2 linked regions of the Haloferula helveola genome follow. The protein of the gene in region 1 binds, or shares a complex with, the protein of each later gene. Links are inferred from orthologs where the notes say so. Each region holds a gene or a part of one and is shown on either strand. Other genes may lie near its edges.

What was found. Proteins that work in one complex are often made in the same cells at the same time.
Region 2: the proteins of prfA (region 1) and prmC are in contact, whole or in part, in a crystal structure (PDB 2B3T), measured with the Escherichia coli proteins. The link is inferred for Haloferula helveola from one-to-one orthologs.

The regions. Positions count from the first base shown.
Region 1 is NZ_AP024702.1:5,131,550-5,136,862, reverse strand. What follows is about bases 904-3,895. They hold prfA (peptide chain release factor 1), read right to left. Parts: upstream 2,944-3,895; coding sequence 1,864-2,943; downstream 904-1,863. Other genes in these bases: HAHE_RS19475 (TPM domain-containing protein), read left to right, coding at 3,748-3,895; rpsP (30S ribosomal protein S16), read right to left, coding at 3,158-3,409; HAHE_RS19490 (AMP-binding protein), read right to left, coding at 904-1,738. Outside these bases: more of HAHE_RS19490, read right to left, coding at 1-903; more of HAHE_RS19475, read left to right, coding at 3,896-4,392; HAHE_RS19470 (hypothetical protein), read left to right, coding at 4,389-5,291. UniProt on the Escherichia coli protein: Peptide chain release factor 1 directs the termination of translation in response to the peptide chain termination codons UAG and UAA.
Region 2 is NZ_AP024702.1:4,281,259-4,285,666, forward strand. The notes cover bases 427-3,185. They hold prmC (peptide chain release factor N(5)-glutamine methyltransferase), read right to left. Parts: upstream 2,347-3,185; coding sequence 1,507-2,346; downstream 427-1,506. Other genes in these bases: murA (UDP-N-acetylglucosamine 1-carboxyvinyltransferase), read right to left, coding at 427-1,434; HAHE_RS16140 (M20 family metallopeptidase), read right to left, coding at 2,366-3,185. Also shown: HAHE_RS16125 (hypothetical protein), read right to left, coding at 1-79; more of murA, read right to left, coding at 166-426; more of HAHE_RS16140, read right to left, coding at 3,186-3,493; HAHE_RS16145 (YiiX/YebB-like N1pC/P60 family cysteine hydrolase), read right to left, coding at 3,582-4,241; HAHE_RS16150 (sulfatase), read right to left, coding at 4,294-4,408. UniProt on the Escherichia coli protein: Methylates the class 1 translation termination release factors RF1/PrfA and RF2/PrfB on the glutamine residue of the universally conserved GGQ motif, i.e. on 'Gln-235' in RF1 and on 'Gln-252' in RF2.

The DNA.
Region 1 (5,313 bases):
CATCCAACACTTCAGCCGACTTCTTCGGGCTGTCGAGATAGCCGGGGAAAATGTTCGAGCCCTTCAGCCAGATGATGCCCTGCTGGTCGAGGGGGCATGCCTCGTCGGTCGCCGGATTCGTCAGGCGGACGGCGATTCCCGGCAGCAAATGGCCGACCGAACCGCGCCGCGAAGACGGCACGACCCATTCGCCATCGATGGCCGCCGGGACAGGCAGGTTCACGTTGGTGGCGGGTGACGTCTCGGTCAGCCCGTAGCCTTCGAGAACCTCGACGCCGAAGCGTTCGGCAAAAGACTCGGCGAGGTTCAGCGGGAGCTTCTCCGCACCGGTCACGACCAGTTCCAGCGACCGCAGTTGCTCGGGCTTTACCCGCTTCATGTAGCCGCGGAGGAAGGTCGGCGTCGCGAGCAGGAACGTGATCGAGTGCTGATGGATCAACTCGCCAAGCCGCTTGGTATCGAGGGGATTCGGATAGGTGACCAGATCGATCCCGTCGAGGATCGGATACCAGAGCGTGACCGTACAACCGAACGAGTGGAACAGCGGCAGGCTTCCGAGGATCCGCGTGTTGCTCGACGCCTGCACACGGGTGCCGAACTGGCAGACATTCGCCAGCACGTTGCGATGGCTGAGCGGAACGCCCTTCGGCTCGCCCGATGAACCGGACGTGAAGAGCAACACCGCCTCGTCATCGCCCTTGCGCTTGCCGATACGGAACAGGGTCTTCAAGACGCCGGCAGGCAGGATGCGTGAGAGGATCGCCCAAGTGATGATCTTCCTCTTCAGCGAGGGCAGCACGCGCTCGATGAAGATGATGTCGCGGTTCGGCGGCCATGGGAACGATGCGACCTTTCGGACGAACGGGTCCGCGGTGATGTAGCGATCGAGCTTCGCCTGGCGCATGGCCGAGCGGATCGCCTCATGGCTGGCGGTGAAGTTCAGGTTCACCGGAGTTTTCCCGGCGAAAAGGACCGCAAGGTTCGCCACCATGCCGGCCTTACCCGGCGGAAGGATGATCCCGACCCGCGGGTTGTCGGTCTCCTCGCGGATGTGCTTGGAGAAAACGAGGGCCGCTGCCAGCAAGCGGTCGAAGCCGAGTGAGGAGTCATCAGCGCCATCGAACAGCTTGTTTCGGCGATGGGCCTTGAGCCCTTCCAGTAGGGCAGTCGCCAGCGACCCCTTGAACAACGGACGCCCGGCATAGGCTTCCTCGGCGGCGGCGTAGAGAGCCTCCTGCAGGGCGGCGGCGGACGCTTTGGCGGCTGGGATCGGCTTCGCCACCGAAAAGACGGCCCGGGGCAGGGAAGCGGCGCGCTCGATCGGAAGCGCTGCCTCACGCGGGTACTCGATCGCGATCGGCAATAGCGGCAAGCCGAAGGCTCCGAGCGTCGTCAGGGTTCTGCCAGGGATGTGGCACGGCGTTCCCGGCCGGGCAACCGCCTTGCCATGGATGAAAATGAGCACCCCACCATCCTTGATGAGCGCCTCGAGTTGCTTGCCGGCTGCTGCCGGGTCGGCATCGTCGTCCGAAAACACCGCGCCCGACCCCGAACGCTCGAGAAAAGCCGCGACCGGCGCATCGAGTTTCGCATTCTCCTCGATCAGCCACGTGATCGTCCGTCCTGCGAACAGCTGCTCAAGGTGAAGCAGTTCATGGAAGTCCACCCGGCCCGGAACGACGAGACATCCGGTGCTGGGAATTCGGTCTTGATGGAGAAACTGGACTGCGGAGCTCATTGAGATCGATGACGACGCACGGAGTGTGCCGCGGATGACTTTGGATTCACGGGAAATCCGAGGCTGTGGGAAGGAAATTGAGGGACATTTGCCGACCCTGCAAGCGGATCACCCGGGACCTCAAATCAGCGGGCGGCCTCGGCCTCGGCAAGCCGTTCGGCCATCTCCGCCCGCTGCAAGGCATCGGTGAGTTCCTCCAGCGAACCGTTCAGAATCCCGTCGATATTGTGGGTGGTGAGACCGATCCGGTGGTCGGTGATCCGGCTCTGCGGGAAATTGTAGGTTCGGATCTTCTCCGACCGGTCACCCGAACCGATCAGCTTCCTGCGGTTGGCCGAGTAGTTCTCCTGAACTTCCCGCTGCTTCTGCTCGTATAGCCGGCTTCGAAGGATCTGGAGCGCTCTTTCCTTGTTCTGGCCTTGGGATCGGCCGTCCTCGCAGCGCACCATGATGCCCGTAGGCAGGTGGAAGACCTGGACCGCGGACTCGGTGCGGTTGACGTGCTGGCCGCCGGCACCGCCCGCCCGGCAAACCTCGATCCGGAGATCGTCAGGCTTCAGGTCGATATCCACCTCCTCAGCCTCCGGCAGCACGGCGACGGTCACGGTCGAGGTATGGATCCGGCCCTGGGTCTCGGTCGCGGGCACGCGCTGGACGCGATGAACGCCGCTCTCGTATTTCAGAAAGCGAAACACCTCGTCGCCGGCGATCCTCAGCACCACTTCCTTGAAACCACCCACTTCAGAAGGGCTGCTGCCGAGATGCTCGACCTTCCACCCCCGGTTTTCCGCGTAGCGTTGGTACATCCGCATCAGCTCCCCGGCGAAGAGGGATGCCTCGTCGCCACCGGCGCCCGCACGGATCTCGACCAACGCGTCCCGGTCCTCGTCCGGATCGGCCGGCAGCAGAAGATACTGAAGCTTTTCCTCCATCTCCGGAATTCGTCGTTGGAGTTCCGGGATCTCATCCGCCGCCATCTCGGCAAGCTCCGGATCCTCTCCCCGGGCGAGTTCCTCGTTGTCGGCCAACTGTCGCCGGCTACTTTCCAAGTCCTCCCAGAGGTCCAGTGTCTCCTTCAACCGCCGGTGCTCCCGCATAACCTCGGTCGCACGCTTCGCATCGCTGAACAGGGAAGGGTCCTCAATCGCTTCGGAGACCTCCGCAAACCTGCGGCGGCGTTGTTCGATGAGGGCGGCGTAGTCCATGATTATCGGGAAAGGCAGGTTACGGAGACAGAAGACGCCCGCACGGCTACGGAGCCGTCGGGCGTCGGAGATGGAACAGGAATGGATCGCTAGCGGCGCTGCGTCATCGGGCGGACTCTGGCGCAGCGGATCGATACCGGCAACACCCGAAAACAAAACGGCCGCGTATCCCGGGGGAGACGCGGCCGTTTGGAAAAACTCGGGATCCGCTGGATCAGGCGCTCGCCGCAGCGGTGCGTGCCTTGCGAATGATGCTGTTCACCGTATCGGACGGCTTCGCACCACAACCAAGCCACTTGTCGGCCTTCTCGAGATCCACCGCCCAGTTGTCACCGTCCTTCATCGGATCGTAGGTGCCGATCTGTTCGATGTAGCGGCCGTCGCGGCGCTTGCGGCTGTCAACAGCCACAATCTTGTAGTAGGGACGATCCTTCGTTCCTTTGCGGGTAAGACGGAGAGAAACCATAATGTGTCGGAAATGCGGTGTGCCGACCCGGCAGATTGCGGGCGGGCGCGGAGACTGCACAGACCCCGGGGTCTTGCCAAGCAGAATCCACGGGAAATTTGATGCACTGGAATCCGGGATGAGACGGATCGAGCGCCGGGACTGGGCGGACTCGAGGGCGATTCATTAGGAAATCTTAAGTTTCTGAGGATTGATTCCGAATTGTGGAAAGAAGCGCCTCCGATTTCGCCGTTGGTTGAGCCGGAGTCAGTCGTCCCATCACCCCGAGCCCGCCGCCGGACCGTCGCCGGGTTTGCCTTTGACCCGTCTGCCCGTGATTTCTAGCTTGGATCGCCCCCATGAAGTGCCCGCGCTGCATCCAGATCATTCACCAAGGCGCATCCTGCTGCCCGCACTGCGGGTTTACCCTCGAGAATGCCGACAAGCGTTTTTCGGAAACCGACCGGCGGCTGCACCGGATCGAAGACAGGGCCGGACTGATGCGAAGCACCGAGCGCACCCGTGTAGGTCGGATGCTTCACCAGTTCGAGGCCCGCTTTCCCCAACTCTTCCTCGCGGTCTACACTGCGCGCCACGAGGGCCGCAGTGACATCCGGCAGCTCGGTTTCTGGCTTTTGAACCGAGGCCAGTTCCTCGACATTCCCGAAGACCGGGCAGGGCGATGTGGAATCATTCTGACCATCGACCCCGATGCCAAGGTCGCCAGCATGACCTGGGGTTATACCCTCGATGCCTTCTTAAACGAAAAGGACAGCTTCCTGATTCTCAGCCGGGCCCACGCCTATTGGGTGGAGGGCCGTTTCGGCGAAGGGATCCAAAGGGTGATCGAGCAACTGGCTTTGGTTCTGATGAAGCGCGCCCGCCATGCGAAGCGGAATCCCGCCCGTTTCGAACGCAAGGTGCTGCCTCAAGGAGCCACAACCCAAAGGTCCGATCCGGCTGACGACGGAGAGTTCAACGAGAGAGAGATCATGGAGTCATGAGATACGGATGGCTTATCGGAGCGTTCTGCTTCTTCAACTGGAGCGTCATCGCGCAGGAGGAACCGCCCGATCCTCCGACCGAGGAGGAAGCGGAGGACTTCCATCATGAGATCCATGTCCCGGAGGAATTTCTCGACGATTACTTCGCGACCCGCCCGTCCACCTTCCTCCGTGACCCCCAGAATCTGCTCGATCCGAGAGAGAGGAAGGAAAGGGCACAGTTCCTTGAATACCACTCGGACGATTCACTGATCGACTTCCACCTTTTCCTGTTCGCTGGCGACCAGATGATTCCGGAGGACGTGCGGGTCGAAGAGCTCGCCGAGCGATTCTTCGGCGAAGGAAAGCCGTCGGTTCTCGTGCTCTATTTCCTTGGAGCGCCCGAGCGCACGATCCTCCAGCTCAGCCCCCAGGTCGCGGACGATGTCCCGAAAGCCGAACAGAAGCGCCTGCTGGCCCAGGCGGTCCGCGCCGCGGAAGAGCACCCGATTGCCACCGAACAGCTCGAGGCATTCTGCGTCCAGACCGCGATCCGGATCTTCTGGATCGAGAGGGCCGCCGGCCTGACGGACGAACCGCCCGTGGTGGAGCCGTCCGAGAGCGAGCGTCTCAAAGAACCGCCGCCGACCCGTGGCGCGCAGCTCAAGGCCTGGTTCGGGTCGTGGTGGAGCGAATGGGGAGTGGCGGCGTCCACCGTCCTCGGCGGCATCCTGACCGCATGGATCGCACGATGGATCATCAAACGCCGCGCCCGTTACCGTTTTCCGGAGTTCGCGATCGAACCGCGCCTCGGGGGTGACCGGGGCGCAGGCATCGGGGCGGTGATCCAATTCGGCAGCACCACCCAATCTCCGAGCACCCAGAAAGGGAAACCCGATGATGTACTGGGCGGAATCTGACCCCTTGCAGTCCGACAGCAAC
Region 2 (4,408 bases), 850 kb from region 1 along the record:
TCGCTTGCCCCGTCCTTTCCAGTTCGGCGACCAACGCCGAAAGGGTGGTTTTGGCCTCGTAAAGTCCCACCATTCTCATTAGATCAGACTAGTCTGGTCAGAAATACTGACAAGAGCAATGTTCCCCCGTTTTTCAAGCTAGCCCCGGTGGCGTGCGGAGAGCGGCTAAATCCGCACCCGCTCGACATTCGCACCGAGCGCCTCGAGCTTCTCGTCGATGTGCTCGTAGCCGCGGTCGATGTGGTAGAGGCGGTTGATCTCGGTCGTGCCCTTGGCCGTCAGGCCGGCAAGCACGAGCGCGGCGGAGGCCCGGAGGTCGCTGGCCATCACCGGTGCGCCGCTGAGGCCTTCGACGCCGGTGATCACGGCCTTGCCGTCGGTGACCGAAATGTCGGCACCCATCCGTTTCAGCTCGGCGCAGTGCATGAAGCGCTGGGGAAAGATGGTATCGACCACGATGCTGGTTCCCGGGGTCGTGACGAACAGCGCGGTCATTTGCGCCTGCATGTCGGTCGGGTAACCGGGATAGGGCTCGGTGACGATCTCCGCCGGCATCGGCGTGTCGCCACGATGCACGGTGCAGGCGTCGCCGGTGTCGTTGAAGTGCACTTGGTGTCCGGCTTTGCGAAGGGCCGAGGTGATCGCGCTCAGGTGGCCTTCATTGACGCGGCGCAAGGTCACGCCCTCTCCAGCCAAGGCTGCTGCGGCCATGAAGGTGCCGGCCTCGATGCGGTCGGGGATGACGTTGTGAACGGTGCCATGGAGTTTCTCGACGCCCTCGATCGTGATGACCGGGGTGCCGGCGCCGCTGACCTTGGCTCCCATGGAGTTCAGGAAGTCGGCGAGGTCGATGACTTCCGGTTCGCAGGCGGCGGAGGTGATGGTGGTGATGCCTTCGGCCAGCGTGGCGGCCATCATCACGTTGTCCGTGCCGAGCACGGTCGGTCCGTTCTCACCGCAGAGATCGACCGTCGCGCCCTTGAGTCCGTCGGGCGCGGAAAGCGTCACGTTTCCTCCCTCGACCGCGGCCTTGGCGCCAAGGGCCTCAAGTCCGCGGATGTGGAGATCGATCGGGCGGTCGCCAATGACGCAGCCGCCTGGCAGCGCGACCACGCAGCGACGCTTGCGGGCGAGCAGGGGGCCCATCATGCAGACCGACGCCCGCATGCGGCGGACGATGTCATACGGCGCCGTGTCGGAGATGTCCGCCGCGGTGACCCGCACCGTGCCGGAGAAACGTTCCACGTCGGCCCCGAGACCGGTCAGGATCTGCACCATGTAGTTGGTGTCCGACACGTCCGGGACGCGGCGGATCACGACATCGTTCTCGGTCAGCAGCGCGGCGGCGAGGATCGGCAGGGAGGCGTTCTTGGAGCCGGAAATCGTGATGGCTCCGTGAATCGGAGCACCGCCGTGAACGAGAAGCTTATCCATGGATGATGAATTTGGAGGGCGGACGATCCGGTCCGCAGGATTCTGACCGGCGGACCGGAGAGTCCGCTCCCGTCACGCCTTGCGGGCGATGGGGAAACGGGGGATGCCAGAGAGGTCGTTGAGGGTCAAGACGTCCGTGAGCCCGCTTCCCTTCAGTAGCGCCTCGACCTCGGCGGATTGTTCATGGCCGATTTCGAGGGCGACCGTGCCTCCGGGATTGAGGCGGTTGGCCAACTCGGGAACGAATCGCCGGATGAGGTCGAGCCCGTCCTTCCCGCTGAAGAGCGCCAATGCCGGGTCGTGCCTGACTTCGCGGGAAACCGCCTCGCCCTCGGGGACGTAGGGGAGGTTGGCGACAATCAGGTCGAAGGTCGAGTCGGTCGGGATCGCGGCGAAGAGATCGCTCTCCACCCAGTCGACATTGTTGATGCCGTTCCGCTCGGCATTCTCGCGGGCGAGGGCAAGGGCATCGGACGAGACGTCGGCCAGCAGCACCGACGCTTTCGGGAAGTCGTGAGCCAACGAGACTCCGAGCACCCCGGAGCCGCAGCCCATGTCGAGAATGCGGGCGTCATCGGCGAGCTTTACGTTCTTCGTCAGCCACTCGGCGAGTTCCTCGGTCTCCGGTCGCGGGATGAGCGCCCGTGCATCGCAGGCGAACTCGTGGTTGCGGAAAAAGACACTGCCGATGAGGTGCTGCACCGGCACGCCTTCGCCGCGCTTCTTCAGTGCCTCGCGGAGCGGTTCGAGATCGGACTCGTCCATCGGTTCGTCGAAGCGCAGGTAGAGCGCCATGCGGGTGCAGTCGAGCTGGTGTGCGACCAGCATCTGCATGTTTCTCCGAGCCTCTGCTATCCCGCGCTTCTCAAGATACGCGGTGCCCTTGTCGAGAATGTCGAGGACGGTGGTCATGCGGTTCAATGATCAATGCTCAAGCACCAATGATCAGTTTGGAGACGAAGTCGGAGAAGAAGCGGGCTCCTTCCTCGAGGGTGGCGACGTCGATGAACTCGTCGCAGGTGTGGGCCTGGTCGATCGAGCCGGGGCCGAGGCAGATCGAAGGGATGCCGCCGGCCGACAGGTGGGCGGCGTCGGAGAACCATGGTGCGCCGACCGGCTTTGTAGCGGGACGAACGGAGCGGATGCGCTCGATCCACGGGTGGTCGGCCGGGAGTTCCATCGGCGGATTCTCGTGCGGGTTCACGACTTCAAGCGGTGTGCCTTCGGTCATCGATCGCAGCAGCGCGAGCGCGCCACCGGCATCGCGAAGGCTCGGGGTGATGCGGATGTCCAACTCGGCCTCGGCCCGGTCCGGGACGATGTTCGGCCGGCTGCCGCCACGGACAACGCCGATGTTGAGTGTCGAGCGTCCGAGAATCGGGTGGGTGAAGGTGGCGAGCTTCTCGCTCATTGCGGTTTCGAAGGGATCGAGAGCGCGGGCCAGCTTCATCACGGCGTTCTCGCCGCGTTCCGGTTGCGACGAGTGCGCGGCCTTGCCGGTCGTCCTCAGCGTCGCCCAAAGCGATCCTTTGGTGGTGTGGACCGCGTCGAGCGAGGTCGGCTCGCCGACGATCGCGAACTCGTATTCCGAGCCGTATTTGCGGGCGAATTCCTTCGATCCCCACTGACCGGATTCCTCACCCATGAAGGCGACGAAATCGATGGCCACCGGAGCGTCCTTGAGAGCTGTGGCATTTTCGCGAAGTCCCCACAGCATGGCGGCCATCGGGCCTTTGGTGTCGGAGGCGCCGCGACCCCACAGGCGACCGTCGCGGACTTCGCCCGAAAAGGGTTCGATGGTCATGCCTTCGATACCGACCGTGTCGAGGTGCGGTCCGAGAAGGATCCGCGGGCGGCCGTCGCGCGGAGCGAAGCGGGCGATCAGGTTCGGGCGGCCCGGCTTGATTTCCTCGAGCTCGACGGTCGCGCCGATTTTCCGCAGCCACTCGGAGAGAAAGGCGGCGATCCAGCCTTCGCCGGTCTGTTCGGTGCCGGGCGAGTTGTCCGGATTGACCGACGGAATGCGGACGAGCTGATGGAGGAGTTCGGTGACAGCCACGCGCGGAGCCTGAACGCTGGTCACCGAACGTCCAACCCCGACTTTGTTGGGGCGCGCATTAAAAGCCGAACTTCGGACGATGCCCGGGTCAGCGCATCTTCTTCGTCTCGATCCGCGGTGCCTCGATGAGGAGCTTGGAGGTCGCGATGTCGCCCGGGGCGACGGCGGGTTCGTCGAGCGGCAGGTTGGCGCGGCCGCCGTAGCGTTGCTCGATGATTTGTTTCACCGCGGGATCATCGAGGTTGTAGGTGCGGAACGCACGCTTCGGGCAGAGCTCGACGCCGGCCTGCTCGTAGAGCTTCCAGACGAACTCGGAGCAGTAGAGCTCGGTGTCGTTCCACTGGAAGCGGACGTCGTAGTTCTTGCCCGCCTGTTTGGTGGCCCAAGCGCGGGCTTTGGCGACGGCATCGGCTCCGACGGTTTCGCGCAGCCGGTAGGCGCGGAAGGTCCCGGCGAGGCTGCGGTCGATGAATTGCTCGAGCGGGGTCGTCCGCACCGGCTGGACGGCCTCCATCACCATCCACTTGCCCTCGTGTTGAAAAACGACGCCGCAGTGGGTGTAGGGCGAACCGGTGGCGGCCCGGACGGCATCCGATTGCGGGCCGGCGTTGCCTTGCAGAACGATGTCGCCGTCGCGGAAGTTGTAGCGTTTTTCGGCGGCCGGCTTTCGGATCGAGCCTGCTTCGGCGACGACGGGGCCGAAGGCGAAAGCCAGCAGGCAGATGAAGGATGGGGAAAACCGGATCATCCGCCGAAGCTAGGGCATCCCGGTTGGCGTGGCGAACGAATTTGCGGCAGGGTCACTTCGTCGCCTGCGCGACTTTCTCGTCGAGCATGCGTTTCAGCTCGCGCTTCGTGCCGGCCAGTTCCTTCCGGCTTGCGAGGTTCTCGATTTGCCCAGGATCGGTCGACATC